DNA from 3 places in the Bradyrhizobium sp. NBAIM18 genome. Region 2 is predicted to be linked to each of the others. Evidence: predicted binding sites of a transcription regulator. Region 2 holds the regulator's gene; each other region holds the start of a gene.

The links. Region 2 encodes HrcA, which represses chaperone genes, less so after heat shock. Its sites were predicted from a motif close to GTTAGCACTCNCNNNNNGNGAGTGCTAAC; they were not measured.
Region 1: a site for HrcA is predicted at 5,012-5,040, ahead of I6F17_RS12025 (co-chaperone GroES). Genes of this name have one in related genera too.
Region 3: a site for HrcA is predicted at 5,712-5,740, ahead of I6F17_RS21790 (co-chaperone GroES). Genes of this name have one in related genera too.

What each region holds. Positions count from the first base shown of each region.
Region 1 is NZ_JADYVO010000004.1:329,755-336,620, forward strand. It holds gene I6F17_RS12005 (nucleoside transporter C-terminal domain-containing protein) at 1-1,205, shown strand, start outside; gene I6F17_RS12010 (cupin domain-containing protein) at 1,321-1,848, opposite strand; gene I6F17_RS12015 (tetratricopeptide repeat protein) at 2,280-4,409, shown strand; gene I6F17_RS12020 (usg protein) at 4,417-4,704, opposite strand; gene I6F17_RS12025 (co-chaperone GroES) at 5,083-5,397, shown strand; gene groL (chaperonin GroEL) at 5,443-6,866, shown strand, end outside.
Region 2 is NZ_JADYVO010000015.1:152,316-159,181, forward strand. It holds gene I6F17_RS27320 (penicillin-binding protein activator) at 1-442, shown strand, start outside; gene hemW (radical SAM family heme chaperone HemW) at 551-1,708, opposite strand; gene rdgB (RdgB/HAM1 family non-canonical purine NTP pyrophosphatase) at 1,695-2,330, opposite strand; gene rph (ribonuclease PH) at 2,342-3,055, opposite strand; gene hrcA (heat-inducible transcriptional repressor HrcA) at 3,224-4,312, shown strand; gene grpE (nucleotide exchange factor GrpE) at 4,407-5,024, shown strand; gene pncA (bifunctional nicotinamidase/pyrazinamidase) at 5,154-5,876, opposite strand; gene I6F17_RS27355 (hypothetical protein) at 6,092-6,866, opposite strand, start outside.
Region 3 is NZ_JADYVO010000009.1:248,781-255,646, forward strand. It holds gene I6F17_RS21770 (ABC transporter ATP-binding protein/permease) at 1-1,296, opposite strand, end outside; gene I6F17_RS21775 (META domain-containing protein) at 1,684-2,082, shown strand; gene I6F17_RS21780 (hypothetical protein) at 2,173-3,378, opposite strand; gene groL (chaperonin GroEL) at 3,576-5,207, opposite strand; gene I6F17_RS21790 (co-chaperone GroES) at 5,326-5,622, opposite strand; gene I6F17_RS21795 (hypothetical protein) at 5,936-6,457, shown strand; gene I6F17_RS21800 (protein phosphatase CheZ) at 6,636-6,866, opposite strand, start outside.

The DNA of each region.
Region 1 (6,866 bases), on a different contig from region 2:
TCGCCTTCGCGCTGGCGGAGAATCGGCGCGCGGTGTCGCTGCGGCAGGCGGCGATCGGCCTAGCCGCGACCTTCGTCACCGCCCTCGTGCTGCTGAAGCTGCCGGTCGTCGCCCATGCCTTCGGCGCCATCAACGACGCGGTCGGCGCGATCTCAGCGGCCTCGCGGGCGGGCTCCGCCTTCGTGTTCGGCTATATCGGCGGCGGACCCCTCCCCTTCGACCTGAAGAGGCCCGGCGCGGACTTCATCCTGGCGTTCCAGGCGCTGCCGATCGTGCTGGTCATGAGCGTGCTCACGACGCTGTTGTTCTATTGGCGCGTGCTGCCGCCGATCGTCCGCGGCATGGCCTGGCTCTTGGAGCGCACGCTGGGCGTCGGCGGCGCGGTCGGGCTTTCGACGGCCGCCAACATCTTCCTCGGCATGGTCGAGGCGCCGCTGTTCGTGCGGCCGTATCTGGCACAGATGACGCGCAGCGAATTGTTCCTGGTCATGACCGGCGGCATGGCGGGCATCGCCGGCACCGTGCTGGTGCTCTATGCGACGCTGTTGGCGCCGCTCATCCCCGACGCCGCCGCACATTTCGTCATCGCCTCGGTGCTCGGCGCGCCGGCGGCGATCCTGGTCAGCCTGATCATGGTCCCTGAAACCTCCGACAAGCGCACCGGCGGCGCGCTGGAGGATCCGCAAATGGAGGTCGCCAGCACGATGGACGCGATCGTGAAAGGCACCAGCGCGGGCATCGAGCTGCTGATCAACATCGTCGCGATGCTGCTGGTGCTGGTGGCGCTGGTCTATCTCGTCAACGCAATGCTCGGCCTGCTCCCGCACGTCGGCGGGGCCGCGATCTCGCTGCAGCGGCTGCTCGGCCTCGTCATGGCGCCGGTGTGCTGGCTGATGGGGCTGCCGTGGGATCAGGCGATCACTGCCGGCAGCCTGATGGGCACCAAGACCGTGCTGAACGAATTGATCGCCTATGTCGACTTCTCGAAGCTGCCGCCCGATACGCTCGATCCGCGCTCACGCCTGATCATGCTCTATGCGATGTGCGGCTTCGCCAATTTCGCCAGCCTCGGCATCATGATCGGCGGCTTAGGGGTGATGGCACCGGAGCGGCGCGAGGAGATCAACGCGCTGGGTCTGAAGTCGATCGTGTCGGGGACGCTGACGACGTGTCTGATGGGAGCGGTGGTGGGGGTGTTGGCTTGACAAGCTGCCGTCATGGCCGGGCTCGTCCCGGCCATCCACGTTCTTAGCTGCGGCCGAGACGTGGATGCTCGGGACAAGCCCGGGCATGACGATAGAGAGCGGTGGTAGGCGTCGCTTACGCCTTCAGCTCCACCGTCTTGAACTCAGCGGGGAGGATCACCTCCAGCAGCTCCACGTCGTCCGAATAGTCCAGGATCATGTGCCTGATCTTCGGCGGCTGGGTCCAGGCGCTGCCTTGCTGCATCAAGGTCTCGCCCTGGCCTTCCATATAGGTCTTCACCCAGCCCTTGAGCACGTAGACCATCTGGAATTCGACGTCGTGATAGTGGAGCTTGGACACCTCGGCCGGGTTGCAGGGGCCTTGCAGGCGGATCACATGCGCCTGCGCGAGGCCATGGGTCGCCTCGCCGATGCCGAGATCGCGATACTTCGCGTAGGCGCGCAGGCCGTCGGCCTTGAAGTCTTCCTCGCGGTGATGGCTGACGGCGATGCGCTGCTTCGGACGTGCGGGCTTTTTCGCAGCAGCAGTGCGCGCCTTCGCCTTCACGGCCTTGCGCGCCGAGGATCGCGCCGCCGCCTTGGCGCCACTCCGCTTCTTCACCGCGGTCTTCAATGCGGGCCTCGATGCCTTTTGCTTGGCCATTGTGTGCCTCCCTGTTCTGAGCCGCCCGTCGCACGGGTATGGCTTGGACGCCAGCTTACCCTAGTCCCGCGCGAGGCAGCAATTGCAGAGCTCGTTGGGTTGAGTAGCGCCGCATCCACGCTCGCACCCTCCCCTGGAGGGGCCCTGGAGGGGGAGGGTCGGCTCACATTGAGCGCAGCGAAATGTGAGACGGGGTGGGGTGACGTTCTCTCCACGTCGCATACTGCCCGTGTGGAGAGATCACCCCACCCCGCTCGCGCTGCGCGCGATCGACCCTCCCCCCCAGGGAGGGTAAGAAGATGTTTTGCCCAGTCACGCGATCACCGCATCGCTTCGTAGCTTGCCCCAAGCTGGCGTGGCGAGCGGCCCTCGTCTCGTCTTCGTTCTCGCGCTGAACTAGTCTCGCCCGGGACCTCCGGGGGAATTGATTCATGGGCAGCAATGTCGGTCAGCGTGCATTTCAAAATGCTCGGCTTCAGAAGCGGCAAAAGGCCGACGTGCTGCCATTGCTCGGGCAAGCGCTCGAATTGCACAAGAAGGGCCGCCTGCCCGAGGCCAAGGCTGCCTATCGCCAGCTCCTGCAGATCGCGCCCAATCAATTCATCGCGCTACATATGCTCGGCGCGCTGGAGTCCGATGCCGGGCACTTTCAGCAGGCCGAGATCCTGCTGAGCCGGGCGGTTGTCGTCGATCCGCGCTCGGCCGAAGCCCATATGAGTCTGGGCGTCGCGCTGAACGGGCTGAAACGTCACGCCGAGGCCCGCGAGAGCTATCGCAAGGCGCTCGCCTTGCGGCCCAACTACGCCCTCGCCCTCTCCAACCTCGGGAACGCGAGCGCGGCGCTTGATCGCTACCAGGAAGCGCTCGACAGCTACGATCGGGCGCTCGCCATCGACGCAAACCTTGCCGAAGCCCACAACGGCCGCGGCTCCACGCTCTGCCGTCTGCGCAACTACGACGAGGCTCTTGCAAGCCTGAACCGCGCGCTCGCGATCAAGCCCGACTATGCGGCGGCACTGGCGAACCGCGCCGTGGCACTCCGGGAGCTGCAGCGATTCGACGAGGCCATGGCGGATTGCAACCGGGCAATCGCCCTCGCCCCTGACGACGTGAACGGATGGCTCTGGCGCGCCAATGTCTTGCTCCAGACCCGGCAGATGGCCGAGGCACTATCCGATTGCGAAAAGGCGCTCGCGATCGCGCCCGATTCCGATCAGGCTCACCTGGTGCTGGGCCTTTGTCTTGCCGCACTCGGCCGGGTCGACGAAGCCCTCGCCAGTTTCGACAGAGCCCTCGACATCCGGCCCGACCTCGAGAGCGCGATCTCCAGCAAGATCTTCACGCTCGACTTCGTGCCGGACGCCAGCGTCGAGCAGCATCAAGAGGCGCGACGCGTCTGGTGGGAGCGGATCGGCGCGAAAATCGCTTCCGAAGCGGGGGCACCGCATGACAACAGCCGCGATCCGGATCGTCGCCTGGTGCTGGGCTACGTCTCGTCGGACTTCAACGCGCATTCGGCTGCGTTCGTCTTCAAGCCCGTTCTGCAACACCATGACCGGGCCCAGTTCGAGATCGTGTGCTATTCGTGCTCGGCGAAAGTGGACGCGACGACACGCGAATTTCAAGGCATCGCCGATCGCTGGCGTGACGCCTCGCAATGGAGCGATGATCGCCTCGCCGACCAGATTCGCGACGATCGCATCGATATCCTGATTGATCTGTCCGGCCACACCAGAGGAAATCGCCTCGGCGTATTTGCGCGCAAGCCGGCGCCGATCCAGGCGCACGGCTGGGGCCACGGCACCGGCACCGGGCTGCCGACGATCGACTATCTGTTCTCGGATCCGGTCGGGATTCCGCACGACGTTCGGCATCTGTTTGCAGAGACGGTCGTCGACCTGCCGTGCTTCGTGACGCTGGCGCCGCTGCCGGCCGGGATTGCGCAGGGCAAGACGCCGGCGCTCTTGAACGGCTTCGTCACGTTCGGTGTCTTCAACCGCATCAGCAAGATCTCGGATGAGGCGGCGGAGGCATGGTCGAGAATCCTCGAGCGAGTGCCGGGGGCGCGGCTGCTGGTGAAGGATTTTGCGCTGGACGATCCTTTGGTGCGCGACAACCTGCTGGCGCGGTTCGCCGCGTGCCGCCTGCCGGCCGATCGGGTCGAGCTGCTCGGCGCAACGTCCCGACAGGACCACCTGGCGTCGTTCAATCGCGTCGATATTTGCCTCGACACCTTCCCGCAGAACGGCGGCGTCAGCACTTGGGAAGCCCTGCAGATGGGCGTGCCTGTGGTGGCGAAGCTCGGCAACAGCCTGCCCGGCCGCGCTGCCGGCGCCATCCTCACCGCACTCGGCCTGCCGGACTGGGTCGCCGACAGCGAGGAGGCTTATGTCGAGATCGCGGCCAGCCGTGCGGCCGAGATTGGCGCGCTCGACAAATTGCGCCGCGAATTGCCGGCAACGATCGACGCCGCACCCGCAGGCAACCCCATCTCATATGCACGCGCGGTGGACGAGGCCTATCGCGCGATGTGGAGGCGCTACTGCAGCAGCGGCGTCTGACCTCTGCTCAATGCAGCCGGAACACGCCGTCGACGGCGCGGAGCTCGGCCGGCTTGATCAGCTTGGAATGCGCCACCGTGACCGAATGGAGAGGGCCGTCGAGCTTCTCCTGCCAGAACGCCAGGAAATCCTTCAGGGCCGGAAATTTCGGAAACATGTCGTAGTTCTGCCAGACATAGGTCTGGAGCAGCGAGGGATGATCCGGCATTCGATAGAGAATTTGTGCCGTCGTCAGCCCGTAGCCCAGCATCTGTTTCCGGAATTCCTCGGAAACGCCCCCAACGCGCAGTCCCATGCCAAACCTCCTTTGCAGGAGCGCATTCGGCGAGTGGCTTGGTCCGTGCCCCGGGGAGCCACCCGGAAACGATGCGCTCACATGAGAGAAATGTGACGCAAACTGACAACTCATCTCAAGCCCAAAAGTTTAACAAGCTGTTGAAATTCAATGCTTTAGCAGCAGAGACGACTCCGTGCTAATACGGTCACGACTGCCCGGTTAACGATGGTTAGGGGTTTCTGGCAGTCCGCGCTTTCGGCTGCTAATTTTTCTGCTACAAACCCTTGCCCCCGCAAAATTCCTGTCCTATTTCAGGCTCGCTCGTGCTAGCACTCACGGGCAGCGATTGCTAACAATCTCGAAACCTCAACCCGAGCAAATGCTTAGGAGGACTGCATGAAATTCCGTCCGCTTCACGACCGCGTCGTGGTCAAGCGCATCGACGCAGAAGAGAAGACCGCTGGCGGCATCATCATTCCCGACACTGCCAAGGAAAAGCCCTCCCAGGGCGAAGTCGTCGCCGTTGGCCCCGGTGGCCGCGACGAAGCTGGCAAGCTGATCCCGATCGACCTGAAGGTCGGCGACCGCGTGCTGTTCGGCAAGTGGTCCGGCACCGAGGTCAAGATCGACGGCCAGGACCTGCTGATCATGAAGGAGAGCGACGTCATGGGCGTTCTCGAAGTCAGCGAGTCCAAGAAGAAGGCGGCTTAAGAGCCCCTCTCCTCCCTCCAGTCAAACCCTCAAGGAAAAATCCAGATGGCAGCCAAAGAAGTCAAATTCTCGGTTGAAGCGCGCGACAAGATGCTGCGCGGCGTCGACGTACTCGCCAACGCGGTGAAGGTCACGCTCGGTCCGAAGGGCCGCAACGTCGTGCTCGACAAGTCGTTCGGCGCTCCCCGCATCACCAAGGACGGCGTCACCGTCGCCAAGGAGATCGAGCTCGACGACAAGTTCGAGAACATGGGCGCGCAGATGGTGCGCGAAGTCGCCTCCAAGTCCGCTGACGCGGCCGGCGACGGCACCACCACCGCCACCGTGCTCGCCCAGGCGATCGTGAAGGAAGGCGCGAAGTCCGTTGCCGCCGGCATGAACCCGATGGACCTCAAGCGCGGTATCGACCTCGCGGTCGAAGCCGTCGTGGCCGACCTCGAGAAGAACTCGAAGAAGGTCACCTCGAACGACGAGATCGCCCAGGTCGGCACCATCTCGGCCAACGGCGATGCCGAGATCGGCAAGTTCCTCGCCGACGCCATGAAGAAGGTCGGCAACGAGGGCGTCATCACCGTCGAGGAAGCCAAGTCGCTCGAGACCGAGCTCGACGTGGTCGAGGGCATGCAGTTCGACCGCGGCTACATCTCGCCCTACTTCGTCACCAACGCCGACAAGATGCGCGTTGAGATGGACGACGCCTACATCCTCATCAACGAGAAGAAGCTCTCCTCGCTGAACGAGCTGCTGCCGCTGCTCGAGGCCGTGGTGCAGACCGGCAAGCCGCTGGTCATCGTCGCCGAGGACGTCGAAGGCGAAGCGCTCGCGACCCTGGTCGTGAACCGCCTGCGTGGCGGCCTCAAGGTCGCGGCCGTCAAGGCTCCGGGCTTCGGCGATCGCCGCAAGGCCATGCTGCAGGACATCGCGATCCTGACCGGCGGCCAAGCGATCTCGGAAGACCTCGGCATCAAGCTCGAGAACGTCACGCTCAACATGCTCGGTCGCGCCAAGAAGGTGATGATCGACAAGGAGAACACCACGATCGTCAACGGCGCCGGCAAGAAGGCCGACATCGAGGCGCGCGTGGCCCAGATCAAGGCGCAGATCGAGGAGACCACCTCGGACTACGACCGTGAGAAGCTCCAGGAGCGTCTCGCCAAGCTCGCGGGCGGCGTCGCGGTGATCCGCGTCGGCGGCGCGACCGAGGTCGAGGTGAAGGAGCGCAAGGATCGCGTTGATGACGCGATGCATGCGACCCGCGCGGCCGTGGAAGAAGGCATCGTTCCGGGCGGCGGCGTCGCCCTGCTCCGTGCCTCCGAGCAGCTCAAGGGTCTGCGCACCAAGAACGACGACCAGAAGACCGGCGTCGAGATCGTGCGCAAGGCGCTGTCGGCCCCCGCCCGCCAGATCGCGATCAACGCCGGTGAAGACGGCTCGGTGATCGTCGGCAAGATCCTGGAGAACAAGGCCTA
Region 2 (6,866 bases):
CGGCGATGCCGTCGTGTCAGTCGCGGACGCCATGACTGCCGCGGGCGCGAACCTGCGCAACATCCAGCTGCTCGGCACCGGCCTGTGGGACAATCCGCGCGTCTATGCCAGCGCCGCGCTGCAGGGCGGCCTTTACGCCGCGCCCGATCCGGCCGGCTTCCGCGCCTTCTCCGGCCGCTACCGCACGAAATACGGCGCGGAGCCGATCCGCACCGCGACCCTTTCCTATGACGCGGTCGCGCTCGTTGCCGCGCTGGCGCGCACGCAAGGCGGCCAGCGCTTCTCCTCCGACGTGCTCACCAACCCCTCAGGCTTCGCCGGCATCGATGGCCTGTTCCGCTTCCGTGCTGATGGCACGAATGAACGCGGACTTGCCGTGATGAAGGTGACGCAAGGCGGCGGCGTTGCGGTGGCGGGCTCGCCGAAGAGCTTTGGGGCGTAGCTCGGTGCAGTAGGGTGGGCAAAGGCACGCTTGCGCCGTGCCCACCATCTCTTTCGATAATGAAAGTTGCGTGGGCACGCGTCGCTTTGCCCACCCTACGAGAGTTCCTTACGCCGCCAGATCCGCGACCACGGCATCCAGCACCGGAAAACCGCTGCTGGTTACGCGCAACCGTCCCGTTGCATCCACGGTGATCGCGCCTTCCTCGCGCAAGAGCGCGATGCGGCGGGGGTCGAGCGGGCGGCCGGCGAGGGCCTTGTAGCGTTCGGGATCGATGCCTTCGGCGAGCCGCAATCCCATCAGCAGGAATTCGTCGGCGCGTTCCTCGCTGTTGAGGAGCTCGTCGCTGACGACACCGTCGCCGTTGGTCTCGACCCGCATCAGCCAGGCCTCGGGACGCTTCTCGGTGGCGGTGGCGTGGCGCACGCCGTCGATGTCGAGACGGCCATGTGCGCCGGGGCCGATGCCGGCATATTCCTCGCCGCGCCAGTACACCAGATTGTGCCGGCATTCGGCGCCGCGCCGCGCGTGATTGGAGATCTCGTAAGCGGGCAGCCCGAGCTTGTCGCAGGTCTCCTGCGTGACGTCGTAGAGCGCGCGGGCGACCGCTTCGTCCGGCGTCTTCAGCTTGCCGGCCTGGTGCAGGCCGAAGAAGGGCGTGCCTTCCTCGATGGTCAATTGATAGAGCGACAGATGCTCGGCCGCTTCATCGATGGCGTGCCGCAGCTCGCCCGCCCACATCGCCGGCGTCTGGTCGGGGCGGGCGTAGATCAGGTCGAACGAATAGCGGTCGAACGCGCGGCGCGCGATGGCGACGGCATCGAGCGCTTCGCGCGCGCTGTGCATGCGGCCGAGCGCTTTGAGCGAGGCGTCATCGAGCGCCTGCACGCCGAGCGAGACGCGGTTGACGCCGGCGATGCGATAACCGGCAAAGCGCGTGGCTTCGACGCTGGTCGGGTTCGCTTCCAGCGTTACCTCGACGTCGCCTGCGACGGTCCAGTGCTTGCCGATCGCGTCTAACACCGCGCCGACGGTGGCGGGCTGCATCAGTGACGGCGTGCCGCCGCCGAGGAAGATCGAGGTGACCTCGCGGCCGGGCGCGCGCTCGGCGGTCGTTGCGATCTCACGCGCGAAGGCGGCGGCGAAGCGCGTCTCGTCGATCGCGGCATGGCGGACATGGCTGTTGAAGTCGCAATAGGGGCACTTCGACAGGCAGAACGGCCAGTGCACATAGACGCCAAACGCATCCTTGTTAGCGCGGCTCAAGGCAGATCTCCGCCAGTTTCCGAAAAGCGCGGGCGCGGTGCGACAGGCCGAGGCCGAGCGGCGGCAGGCCGTGCTTCTCGATGCTGGTCATCTCGCCGAAGGTGCGGCTGTGCCCGTCCGGCAGGAACATCGGGTCGTAGCCGAAGCCGGCTGTGCCGCGCGGTGGCCAGATCAGCGTGCCGTCGACGCGCGCCTCGACCTCCTCGCGATGATCGTCGGGCCAGGCCACGCAAAGCGCCGAGACGAAGTGGGCTTTGCGCTTGTCCGGCGTGGTGGCGCCGCGCTCCTGCAGCAGGCGCTCGATCTGCGCCATCGCCGCGTTGAAATCCTTGGTCGGGCCGGCCCAGCGCGCGCTGTAGATTCCCGGCGCACCGTCGAGTGCGTCGACGACGATGCCGGAATCGTCGGCGAAGGAGGGCAGCTTGGTCGCCTCCGCCGCGGCGATCGCCTTGATCGCGGCGTTGCTGCGGAAATCGTTGCCGGTTTCCTCGGGCTCGTCTAGGCCGAGCTCGCCGGCCGACACCGCCTCGATCCCGTACGGCGCGAGCAGCTCCCTCATCTCGGCGCGCTTGCCGGGATTGTGGGTGGCGATGACGAGCTTGTCGGTGATTCGGCGGTGCATGGGCCTATTGACTACGCCACGGCCAGTTTCTGCAAGTCCACCAGGCGGGCAATGCCCTTCTGCGCCAGGGCGATCAGCTTCAGGAACTCGTCCTGCGTGAACGGCTCGCGTTCCGCGGTGCCCTGCACCTCGATGATGCGGCCATCGCCGGTCATGACGAAATTGGCGTCGGTCTCGGCTTCCGAATCCTCGGCATAGTCGAGATCGAGCACCGGCGTGCCGTTGTAGATGCCGCAGGAGATCGCGGCGACGTTGTCGCGCATCACGTTCGCCTTCAGCATGTTGCGCGCCTTCATCCAGTTGAGGCAATCGGCAAGCGCGACCCAGGCGCCGGTGATCGAGGCCGTGCGCGTGCCGCCGTCGGCCTGGAGCACGTCGCAATCGACCGTGATCTGGCGCTCGCCGAGAGCTTCGAGATCGACGATGGTGCGAAGCGAGCGGCCGATCAGGCGTTGGATCTCGACCGTGCGGCCGCTCTGCTTGCCGACGGAGGCCTCGCGGCGGGTGCGTTCGGAGGTCGCGCGCGGCAGCATGCCGTATTCGGCGGTGACCCAGCCGCGGCCCTGCCCCTTCAGCCACGGCGGCAGGCGGTCCTCAAGCGTGGCGGTGACCAGCACATGGGTGTCGCCGAATTTAACGAGGCACGAGCCTTCCGCATATTTGACCACGCCGCGCTCCAGCGTCACGGGGCGCAATTCGTCGGGCGCACGGCGGCTTGGCCGCATGGGAAATCTCCAAAACTCACGGAAATAGGCTGTTCGCGGTGCTTGTAGGTGGGGCGGGGGTGGGCGGCAAGGGCTTATTCACCCCCTGACCGTCGGCCTGCAAACGCCACGCTTGTCAGACGCGGCCCGGATGGACAAATTATAAGGATCTGAGAGGAGTTACCGTCTGTGGCCCATCACGATCCGATCCATCTGATCGCGCCGCGCGCAGGCCTTGCCCAGCTCAACGAGCGTTCCCGCGACATCTTTCGTCAAATTGTCGAAAGCTATCTCGCGACCGGTGAGCCGGTCGGCTCGCGCAACATTTCCCGCCTGATCGCGATGCCGCTGTCGCCGGCATCTGTGCGCAACGTCATGGCCGATCTGGAACAGCTCGGCCTGATCTATGCCCCGCACACCTCCGCCGGCCGGCTGCCGACGGAACTGGGCCTGCGCTTCTTCGTCGATGCCCTGATGCAGGTCGGCGACCTCAACGAGGCCGAGCGGCAGGCGATCCAGAGCCAGCTCTCGTCCGTCGGCGAGGCGCAATCGGTCGAGGCGGCGCTGGACCAGGCCTTGATGCGGCTCTCCGGCCTGACCCGGGCCGCCGCCGTCGTGCTGACGCCGAAATCCAATGCGCGGCTGAAGCACATCGAATTCGTCCGCCTGGAACCGGAAAAAGCGCTGGTGATCCTGGTCGGCGAAGACGGCCAGGTTGAAAACCGCGTGTTGACGCTGCCGCCCGGAGTTCCCTCTTCGGCGCTGACAGAGGCCGGCAATTTCCTCAATGCGCGGATCCGCGGCCGCACCTTGGCCGAAGCGCGGCTCGAGCTCGAGACCGCACTCGGCGAGGCCCGTGCCGAGCTCGATCAGCTGACACAGAAAGTGATCTCGGCCGGCATCGCCAGCTGGTCCGGCGGCGAGAGCGAGGACCGTCAGCTCATCGTCCGCGGCCACGCCAATCTGCTCGAAGATCTGCACGCGCTGGAGGATCTGGAGCGCGTTCGCCTGTTGTTCGACGACCTCGAGACCAAGCGCGGCGTGATCGATCTGCTCGGCCGGGCCGAGACCGCCGAAGGCGTGCGCATCTTCATCGGCAGTGAGAACAAGCTGTTCTCACTGTCGGGGTCCTCCACCATCATCTCGCCCTATCGGGATGCCGCCGGCCACATCGTCGGCGTTCTCGGCGTGATCGGCCCGACGCGGCTGAATTATGCCCGCGTGATCCCGACCGTGGACTACGCCGCCCGCATCGTCAGCCGCCTGTTGGGGGGCTGACCGGCCTTTCTGCCGATCACGGGCGCTTGATTTTCGCGGGCTTAAGCACGATATCCGGGCCAACATCCCTGAAACGAGTTCGAGATCAGAGCCGATGACCGAGCAAGACCGGCAACCCCAAGACACGACTGCAGCGACCGGCGAGCCCGTGGTGTCGAAACCCTACATCATGCCCGACGATCCCGAGCCGGGTTCGGTCGAAACCCTGCAAAAGGAAGCGGCTGAAGCGCGCGACCGCATGCTGCGGACGCTGGCCGAGATGGAGAATTTGCGCAAGCGCACCGCCAAGGAAGTTGCCGACGCCCGCCTCTACGGCATCACCGGCTTCGCGCGCGACGTGCTCGACATCGCCGACAATCTCCAGCGCGCACTCGATGCCGTTCCGGCGGAGGCGCGTGCTGCGGCCGATCCCGGCCTGGTCTCGTTGATCGAGGGCGTCGAGCTCACGGAGCGCGCGCTGCTCAACGCGCTGGAAAAACACGGCGTGAAGAAGCTGGATCCTCAGGGCCAGAAGTTCGACCCGAACTTCCACCAGGCAATGTACGAAGTGCCTGACGCGTCAGTGCCGTCGGGCACCGTGGTGCAGATCATGCAGGCCGGCTACACCATCGGTGACCGCGTGCTGCGCCCGGCGCTGGTCGGCGTCGCCAAGGGCGGCGCGAAGACTGCGCCCGCGGCGAACAACAACGAATCGAGCAGCGCGGCGAACTGAGTGTTGGCGTCATTCCGGGGCTCGACGAAGTCGAGAACCCGGAATCCATCGAACAGCAGAGACAACCGCACAATGGATTCCGGGCTCGCGCTGAAGCGCGCCCCGGAATGACGGAAGATGGCGCGCCGCCTACGCGCTCACCGCGATATCCGCAGACTGAATCCGCTTCACGCCCGCCTTGGCCATGTCGGCCCAGGCCTTGGCGAGCGAGCCCTGCGTGTCGATGCCGCGGCAGGCGTCTTCCACCACATAGACCTCGAAGCCCGCCTTGCGCCCGTCGAGCGCGGTCCAGGCGACGCAGAAGTCTGTCGCAAGACCAGCGACGAAGACGCGCTTGATCTTGCGGCCCCTCAGGTAGCCGGCGAGCCCGGTCGAGGTCTTGCCGTCGGCCTCGAGGAAGGCCGAATAGCTGTCGACGTTCTTGTGAAATCCCTTGCGGATGATGAGCTCGGCGTGCGGGATCGACAGGTCCTTCGACAGCGCCGCGCCCTCGGTGCCCTGCACGCAATGGTCCGGCCACAGCACCTGCTTGCCGTAGGGCAGGTCGACCGTTTCGAACGGCTTCTTGCCGGAATGAACCGACGCAAACGAAACGTGGCCCGGCGTGTGCCAGTCCTGCGTCAGCACCACATTCGCAAATGCCTTCGAGATCTTGTTGATGACCGGCACCACTTGCTCGCCTTCCTTCACCGCGAGGCTGCCGCCGGGCAGGAAGCAGTTCTGCACGTCGATCACGAGCAGCGCGGACGCTTCGTCCGGCTTGATCGGTGCGGCCGCGAACAGCGCGCTTGGCGCGAGCGTCGCCAGCGCCGTCGTTCCAAGCATCGCCAAGACCTGTCGCCGAACCAGCATGTCTACCTCCCCTCCAGGATGATCCAACGGGAGGAAGCCTAGTTCCGTTCGTATACGAACAGAAGCCTGAAAATGCAGCCGGGCTTGATGAGCAGTTGGGCTCTCGCGGCGGGTGAGGGCTTTCTCCTCTTGGGGGTTCTCGATTGCGGAGACACCCTCTCCCCAACCCTCCCCGCAGGCGGGGGGAGGGAGCGCACCTCGCGCGTGGATGCGCCCTACCCCTTCGGCTGAATCCCGTCGCGTACGGTGCGGAAGCGGGTGAAGGCGGCTTGCCATTGGTCGCGCGGGGCGCTGGCGATGATGCGCAATGATGCGCCGCCGCTCGAGAAGCGGATCCACTGCACCACCGTCACCGGGACCTTGTCCTTGCCGCTGACGCCGTCGATCCGGGTCTCGAAGCCTTGCTGGCCGTTGATGCGGATCGGCTCGGACATGGTGATGCGCGACTCGCGCACGCCGGGAATCTGGAGCGCCGCCTCCTGGGCGAAGCGGGCGCGGTCGTCGGCGGCCTGCGGGGTGGCGCCGATCAGGCCGAGGATCATGAACGGCCTCGCCTCGTAGCCCACGCTCTCATCGCCGTCGGCCAGGATGATGCTCGAGCCCGGTGCCAGGGTCTTGATGTCCTTGAAGTCGGCGAGATCGGTGATCTTGAACGGCAGTAGCGCGATCTGCTCCTCGGCCGAGACCTGCCTGCGGGTGGTGGCGCTCGCGAACATCTGTCGCACCGCCTCGTCCGTGTAGATCTTGGTCGCATTCTCCGGGATCTGTACCGCGACATAGCCGGAGAAGCCGGCGCCGGGCACGATCATCGAATACCGCTTCACCGGGGTATCGCCGGCCTTGCCGCTTTCGGTGGTGAAATAGGCAAGGCCAGCGGGGGTCTCGACCTTGTCCTGCTTGACGCCGCCGGTCCCGCCGGGATTGGAATTGAAGGCGCTCACGACCTCGCCATAGGCGGCCGGCGGCAGCTCGGTGACCAACACCTTGACG
Region 3 (6,866 bases), on a different contig from region 2:
CTTTGCCTTTTCCGGGACCACAACCGTGCCGGTGCCGAACGGCCAGATGCCGGCGATGGCCCGGAACAGCGTGGACTTGCCGGAGCCGGACGGTCCGGTCACCAGTACGCGCTCCGAGGCCTGAATGGTGAAGGCCTTGGCGGCCACCAGCGGCGTGCCGTTGGGCAGGTTCACGCAGAGCTGCTCGAGGTCGATATGGCGGCCGGCGACTTCCAGCGCGATGGCAGGCTCATGCGCCGGCAGATTGACCGCCGAGGCGACCGACATCTCGAAGCCATCGAGACGGGCAACCACCGCACGCCATTCGGCCAGGGATCGGTAGGCGCTCACGAAGAAGGACAGGGCCTTCTGCACGCTGCCGAAGGCGGACCCGGTCTGCACCATCCCTCCAAGTTGAATCTTACCGGCAAAGTAGGCAGGCGCGGTGAGGATGAAGGGGAAGATCACGGCGGCTTGGGAATAGCTCGCCGTGAAAGCAGTCAAACGCTTGGTCCGGCTCATGATCGCGTACCAATTGCCGACGACATAGCCGTAGCGGAGCAGCAGCCGTTCGCGTTCGGCGCCTTCGCCCTTGAGCAGTGCGATCTGTTCGGAGTTCTCGCGCACGCGGACGAGGTTGAAGCGGAAGTCGGCCTCGTAGCGCTGCTGCTCGAAGTTGAGATTGACCAGAGGCGAACCGATCCAGTGCGTGAGCGCGGTGCCGAAGATCGCGTAGACGAGCGCCGCCCACACCAAATAGCCGGGGATGGGAAAGTCGAGGCCCGAGATATGCAGCGGTGCCGCGTTCGACAGCCCCCACAGAATGACCACGAACGAGAGCAGCGTGACGATCGAGGAGAGCAGCCCGATGCCGATATTGAGAGTCTGCTCGACGAAACTCCTGACGTCGTCGGTGATGCGTTGGTCCGGGTTGTCGGCCGCATCGCCCTTGAGCTGCATCCGATAGTGGGTCGCGCTATTCAGCCATTCGCCCAGATAGTGACGTGTCAGCCATTGCCGCCAGCGAATCTGGAGCCACTGATTGAGATAGAGCTGGTAGACGGAAAGCGCGACGCTGGCGCTCGCGAGTAATGTGAAGACGCCCAGCTCCCAGACGAAGCCGTTCCAGTCGCGCTCCTGGAGATAGTTGTAGAAGCGGCTGTACCATTGGTTCACGAGCACATCGATGGCGACCAGCAGCAGTTCGATCACGATCACCGCGGCGAGCAGGCCGCGGCCGGCCCATTTGTCCTCTGATCGGAAATAAGGGATGGCGATTCGCCAGACGATCGCGAGCGTGGCGCGGATGTTGTTCACAGAGCTGGATCTCCTCAGGGGATGTGCACGATGCCCAGAGCCAAATAGCTGAGGCGATGGCGGAAATGGGCGCGCTTAGACTAAAGTCGCAAGTTCTGCAATTTGCGTTGGATTGTCGCAGCCAGCAACCCTAGCATGGTGCCCGCCGGTGCGGGGCAAGGTGCTCCGCGATTTCGCGACCTTGTGAGCGGACGGGAACCGCCGCATGCGCGAGAACTTCGCGCCGCGGCTGCAACTGGCTGCCGATCGCTTTCTCGTTCGGCGTGGTCTTCGAAGGCGCCCCGGGCTTCGCCATGCCGGTGCGCCTGCATCGACCATGCGCGAACCTTCTCAACGCCCCCGCCGTCTCATAGAAGGTGCGGCAAATCAGGTCGGTCGAGAGGTCTCATGGTTTCGTTCCAGCGATTGGTGTGTACGGCAGTTGCAATGTTCGCGATGTCCACACTCGCGCGTGCCCAGGAGGGGTTTCCGTTCGGCACCGAGATGACGCTGGAGGCGTTGCCGCAGGCAGGCTCGAAGCGGATTCCCAACATCGAGATCGGCGACAATGGTGAGGTCGTGCTGGAGCTCTGGTGCAAGGGCGGCAAGGGCCAGTTCTCGGTCGCCGGCAACACCGTGATCTTCGTGCCCGGCCAGATCGAGAACCGCAACTGTCCGCCGGCGAGAGCGCAGGCCGACGACGAGCTCGTCGCAGCCCTCGGCAGCGTGGAGACCTGGAAGCGCCAGGGCGACGTGCTGACGCTGATCGGCCCGAAGCCGCTGCGCTTCAGGACGACGGGGAATTAGGCCTCTGTCATTCCCCGCGAAGGCGGGGAATCCAGTACGCCGCAGCCTATCGATTCCATCGCTGCTGTCTCGGAGTACTGGAAGTCAAGCCTACTTCCACACCGACTTGTCGGCGTCCCAGCGCTGGCCCTTCAGCTCCTTGACGAGCGCCTCGATCGAGCCGTTGTCGTCGGGCAGATCGCCTTCTTCGTCGAGGCTGGCATCGTCGGACAGATTGAGCCTGGCACCGCTGCCCTCGTCGGCCGTCGTGGTCGCCGGGCTGCCGATCCAGAGCATGAGCTTGTCGGTGGTGCCCGGCTTGTCGGGCGAGACCAGGCCTGCAACCTCGATCGTGTCGGTGAGCTCGAGCGCCGGGAAGTCCTGGTTCGGCCGCTTGAACACCAGCTTGAGCCTGCCGGTGGCTGGGTTGAAGTTTTGCGTGACCGGCTTTGCGGCGAGCGTCCTGCTCAGCACGCTCGCCACCGCCGTTGCAAGCTTGCCCTTGTTGATCTTGTCGCCCTCGCGCCAGTCGGCCGCAGGGAAGCGGATGGTGCGGTCCATCTCGGTCATGCCCGCGGTCCAGCCTGCGGCCGTGACGCCCGGCATTGCCTTGAACTTCGCCAGCAGCGCGCCGGCGCGCTCGGGATCGACCGACATGGTGATGGTCTGCTCGCCCGCGCGCAGCGCGTCGCAGCCGACATTGAGGCTCGCCAGCGTCACCTCGACCTCCTGGCCCTTCAGGCTCTTCAGGAAGTCGGTCGCGGCGTCGAGCTTGACCTTGACCGCGATAGCTTCCGGCGAGACGTCGGTGAAATCCTTCGGCTGCGGCGTGATGCCGTCGTCGGAGGTCTGACTGTCCAGGAATTCCTTTTCGCTGAGATCGGAATTGTCCGGCGAGGTCACTTCGGTCACCGCCTGGCCGACCGCGATCTGGCCGCGAAACTCGAACATGTCGCCGGACTGCTTGCGCGTCAGCTTGACGCTGACCGGCGACTTCTCACTGATGCTCTGCGTCGTTCCGGTCAGCGTCTGGCCGGCGACCTGGAGGTTGACGACGAAGCGGTCCTTGCGGTCGGAGTTCTTGGCGATGGGGTAGCAGACGTCGAGCACCGCCGCGGTCAGCGTCTTGCCCTGGCGCGTCTCCTTCAGGATCACGTCGGCATTACCGTCCATCAGCCCGTCCATCGCGGTGAAATAGCGCGTCTCGGTTCCCCCCGGCGCGGTCGCCTTCGGCGACAGCTTCATCTGGGCGGAGGCCTGCGGCGGAACGGCGAGCAGGGCCAGAACGGCCGTGGAGCAAACCAGAAGCGCACGCATCGATGACATCCTCGCGCAACGGCCATGATCCGCAAAGCGTGAAGCGGTCTCTAGGATCATGCCCAAACAATCAGAATCGGCGCGCCACCGTAGTGGGTTTTGGCCGCTGGTTGAATCGGAAAGCGAAACGGGCAGGGTCGGCAAAAAAGAAGGCCGCCCGGAGGCGGCCTTCGCAACTCTGTCACGGAACGGAAGGCTTAGAAGCCGCCCATGCCGCCGCCGGGGGGCATCGCGGGCGGAGCTTCCTTCTTCGGCATCTCGGCGACCATGGCCTCGGTGGTCACCAAGAGGCCGGCCACGGAGGAGGCGTCCTGCAGCGCGGTGCGCACCACCTTGGCGGGATCGATGATGCCCTTCTCGACCATGTCGACGTAGTCCTCGTTCTGGGCGTCGAAGCCGAAGGTCTCGGACTTGTTCTCCAGGATCTTGCCGACCACGATCGAGCCTTCCACGCCGGCGTTCTCGGAGATCTGGCGGATCGGGGCTTCCAGCGCCTTCAGCACGATGTTGATGCCGGCCTGGACGTCGTCATTGGCGTTGGTGAGGCGGCCGACCGCCTTCTTGGCGCGGAGCAGCGCGACGCCGCCGCCGGGGACGATGCCTTCCTGAACCGCGGCGCGGGTGGCGTTGAGCGCGTCCTCGACGCGGTCCTTCTTCTCCTTGACCTCGATCTCGGTGGCGCCGCCGACGCGGATCACCGCGACGCCGCCGGCGAGCTTGGCGAGGCGCTCCTGGAGCTTCTCGCGGTCGTAGTCCGAGGTGGTCTCCTCGATCTGGGCCTTGATCTGGCCGACGCGGGCCTCGATGTCAGGCTTCTTGCCGGCGCCGTTGACGATCGTGGTGTTCTCCTTGTCGATCACCACCTTCTTGGCGCGGCCGAGCATCTTCACCGTGACGTTCTCGAGCTTGATGCCGAGCTCCTCGGAGATCAGCTGGCCGCCGGTCAGGATCGCGATGTCCTCCAGCATGGCCTTGCGGCGGTCACCGAAGCCCGGCGCCTTCACCGCGGCCACCTTCAGGCCGCCACGGAGCCGGTTGACGACCAGGGTGGCCAGCGCCTCGCCCTCGACGTCCTCGGCGATGATGACGAGCGGCTTGCCCGACTGCACCACGGCCTCCAGCACCGGCAGCATGGCCTGCAGGCCCGAGAGCTTCTTCTCGTGCAGGAGGATGTAGGCGTCCTCGAGCTCGGCGGTCATCTTCTCGGCATTGGTGACGAAGTAGGGGCTGAGATAGCCGCGGTCGAACTTCATGCCCTCGACGATATCAACCTCGGTCTCGAGCGACTTGTTCTCCTCGACGGTGATGACGCCCTCGTTGCCGACCTTCTGCATCGCCTGGGCGATCATCTTGCCGATGGCGGCATCGCCGTTGGCCGAGATGGTGCCGACCTGGGCGACCTCGGAGGAGGCGGCGACCGGCTTGGCGCGCTTCTCGATATCCTTGATGACGGCGGCAACCGCGGTGTCGATGCCGCGCTTGAGATCCATCGGGTTCATGCCGGCGGCGACCGCCTTGGCGCCTTCGCGCACGATGGCCTGGGCCAGCACGGTCGCGGTGGTGGTGCCGTCGCCGGCGAGGTCGTTGGTCTTGGAGGCGACCTCACGCACCATCTGGGCGCCCATGTTCTCGAACTTGTCCTCGAGCTCGATCTCCTTGGCGACCGTGACGCCGTCCTTGGTGATGCGGGGGGCGCCGAAGCTCTTCTCGATGACGACGTTGCGGCCCTTCGGGCCGAGCGTCACCTTGACGGCGTTGGCGAGAACGTCGACGCCGCGCAGCATGCGATCGCGCGCGTCTCCGGAAAACTTGACGTCTTTGGCAGCCATGGTCTGCAATCCCTCGTGTTATGTGATGTGTGTTGTCTTGTGCCGTGCGGCGGAACGATGGATGCCCGGATCGCCTGGATCCGGGCATGACATTCAGCGGCTGTTCAGGCGGACGGCCTTAGGCCAGCACGCCCATGATGTCCGACTCCTTCATGATCAGGAGCTCTTCGTTGTCGATCTTGACCTCGGTGCCCGACCACTTGCCGAACAGCACGCGGTCGCCGACCTTGAGGTCGATCGGGATCAGCTTGCCGGTCTCGTCGCGGCCGCCGGGGCCGACGGCGACGATCTCGCCCTGGGACGGCTTTTCCTTGGCCGTGTCCGGAATGATGATGCCGCCCTTGGTCTTTTCCTCGGCGTCGATACGTTTGACCACGACACGGTCATGCAGCGGACGAAATTTGGATTTAGCCATGACGTTTCCCTTTGGAGGCTCGCTTCGGAAGTAGTGGGGTCGGTGGGGCGGCGCTTCCGTCCCCCTCTCGTCGAGGATCGAACGGCGCGCTTAGCAATCGGGCTCTCCGAGTGCTAATAGTGGGTCCGGAAATATGGCTTGGCCGCGATCCTGTCAAGCAAAGGTGGTTAAGCGATTGTTGAGGCGGATATAGGATGGTGGCATTGGAAACTCGCTCGGGGCGTCGGCGTAGAGAACGACGTCATTGCTCCGGCAGCGGTTTTGCGCTTGGCTGCGGGAGGGGTGCGGCCATGGTCTTGTTCGGGGGAATGCCATGATCAGTTCGGCTCACGCGCGCATGGTTGCCAATCTGGCGGCCGCCTCTTGTCTGGCGCTGCTGCTGGGCGCCTGCGGCGGCGGCTTCAACCTGCCGTCCCTCACGTCGTCCCCGCCGCCGCCCGAAGCCGAACCTGGCGTCGCTCCGGAAATGCCCGCCACCATCCGCGCCGACGAGATCGTCGGCCGCTGGGGCCTCGCCTCGTTCCAGAACCCGGCCGATCGCGCCCGCACCGAGAAGATGGCGCGCGAGCAATGCAGGAACCCCTACGTGATCACCGCCGGTTCCTCCGGTGGCGTGATCATGCATCTCGCCGACCAGGCGACGCCGCAGGAGCTGCGGCTGAAGGGCTCGCCGAGCGGCAAGAACTACATCGGGCCGGCCGGCCCGACCCCCGGCGACCAGGACCGCGAAATCGTCTCCTTCGACGGTCGCGTCATGATCACCCGCTTCATCGACAAGGACGCCGGCACCCGCTACGGCAACATGGTCTACGTCCGCTGCGCGCCGAGGGCGTAATATCTTTCCTTCGTCCCGCGAAGGCGGGGCATCCAGAATGCCGCGGCTGCCCGGCTCAATCACTGATGCCTCTGGAATACTGGATCGTCCGGTCAAGCCGGACGATGACAGCGGAGGGGCCCCAAACAAAAAACGCCGGCCCAAGGCCGGCGTTTTGTTATTCCTATGTCGTCGCCGCTCAGTCGAACAGAGCGTCGATGTCGTCCTGCGAGGCGTGGCCGACGTCGCCGGCGAGCTTGGGGCCGTTGAGGAGCTTCTCGTCCTCGCTGCGGTTGTCGACCTGCGCGGGCACATGGGACTTGATCGCGTCGACGCCGCCCCAGATCTCCATCATCGCGTTGATGTGCTGCTCGATGAACTTCATCGTGCCCATGACCTTGCTGATGCGCTGGCCGGTCAGGTCCTGGAA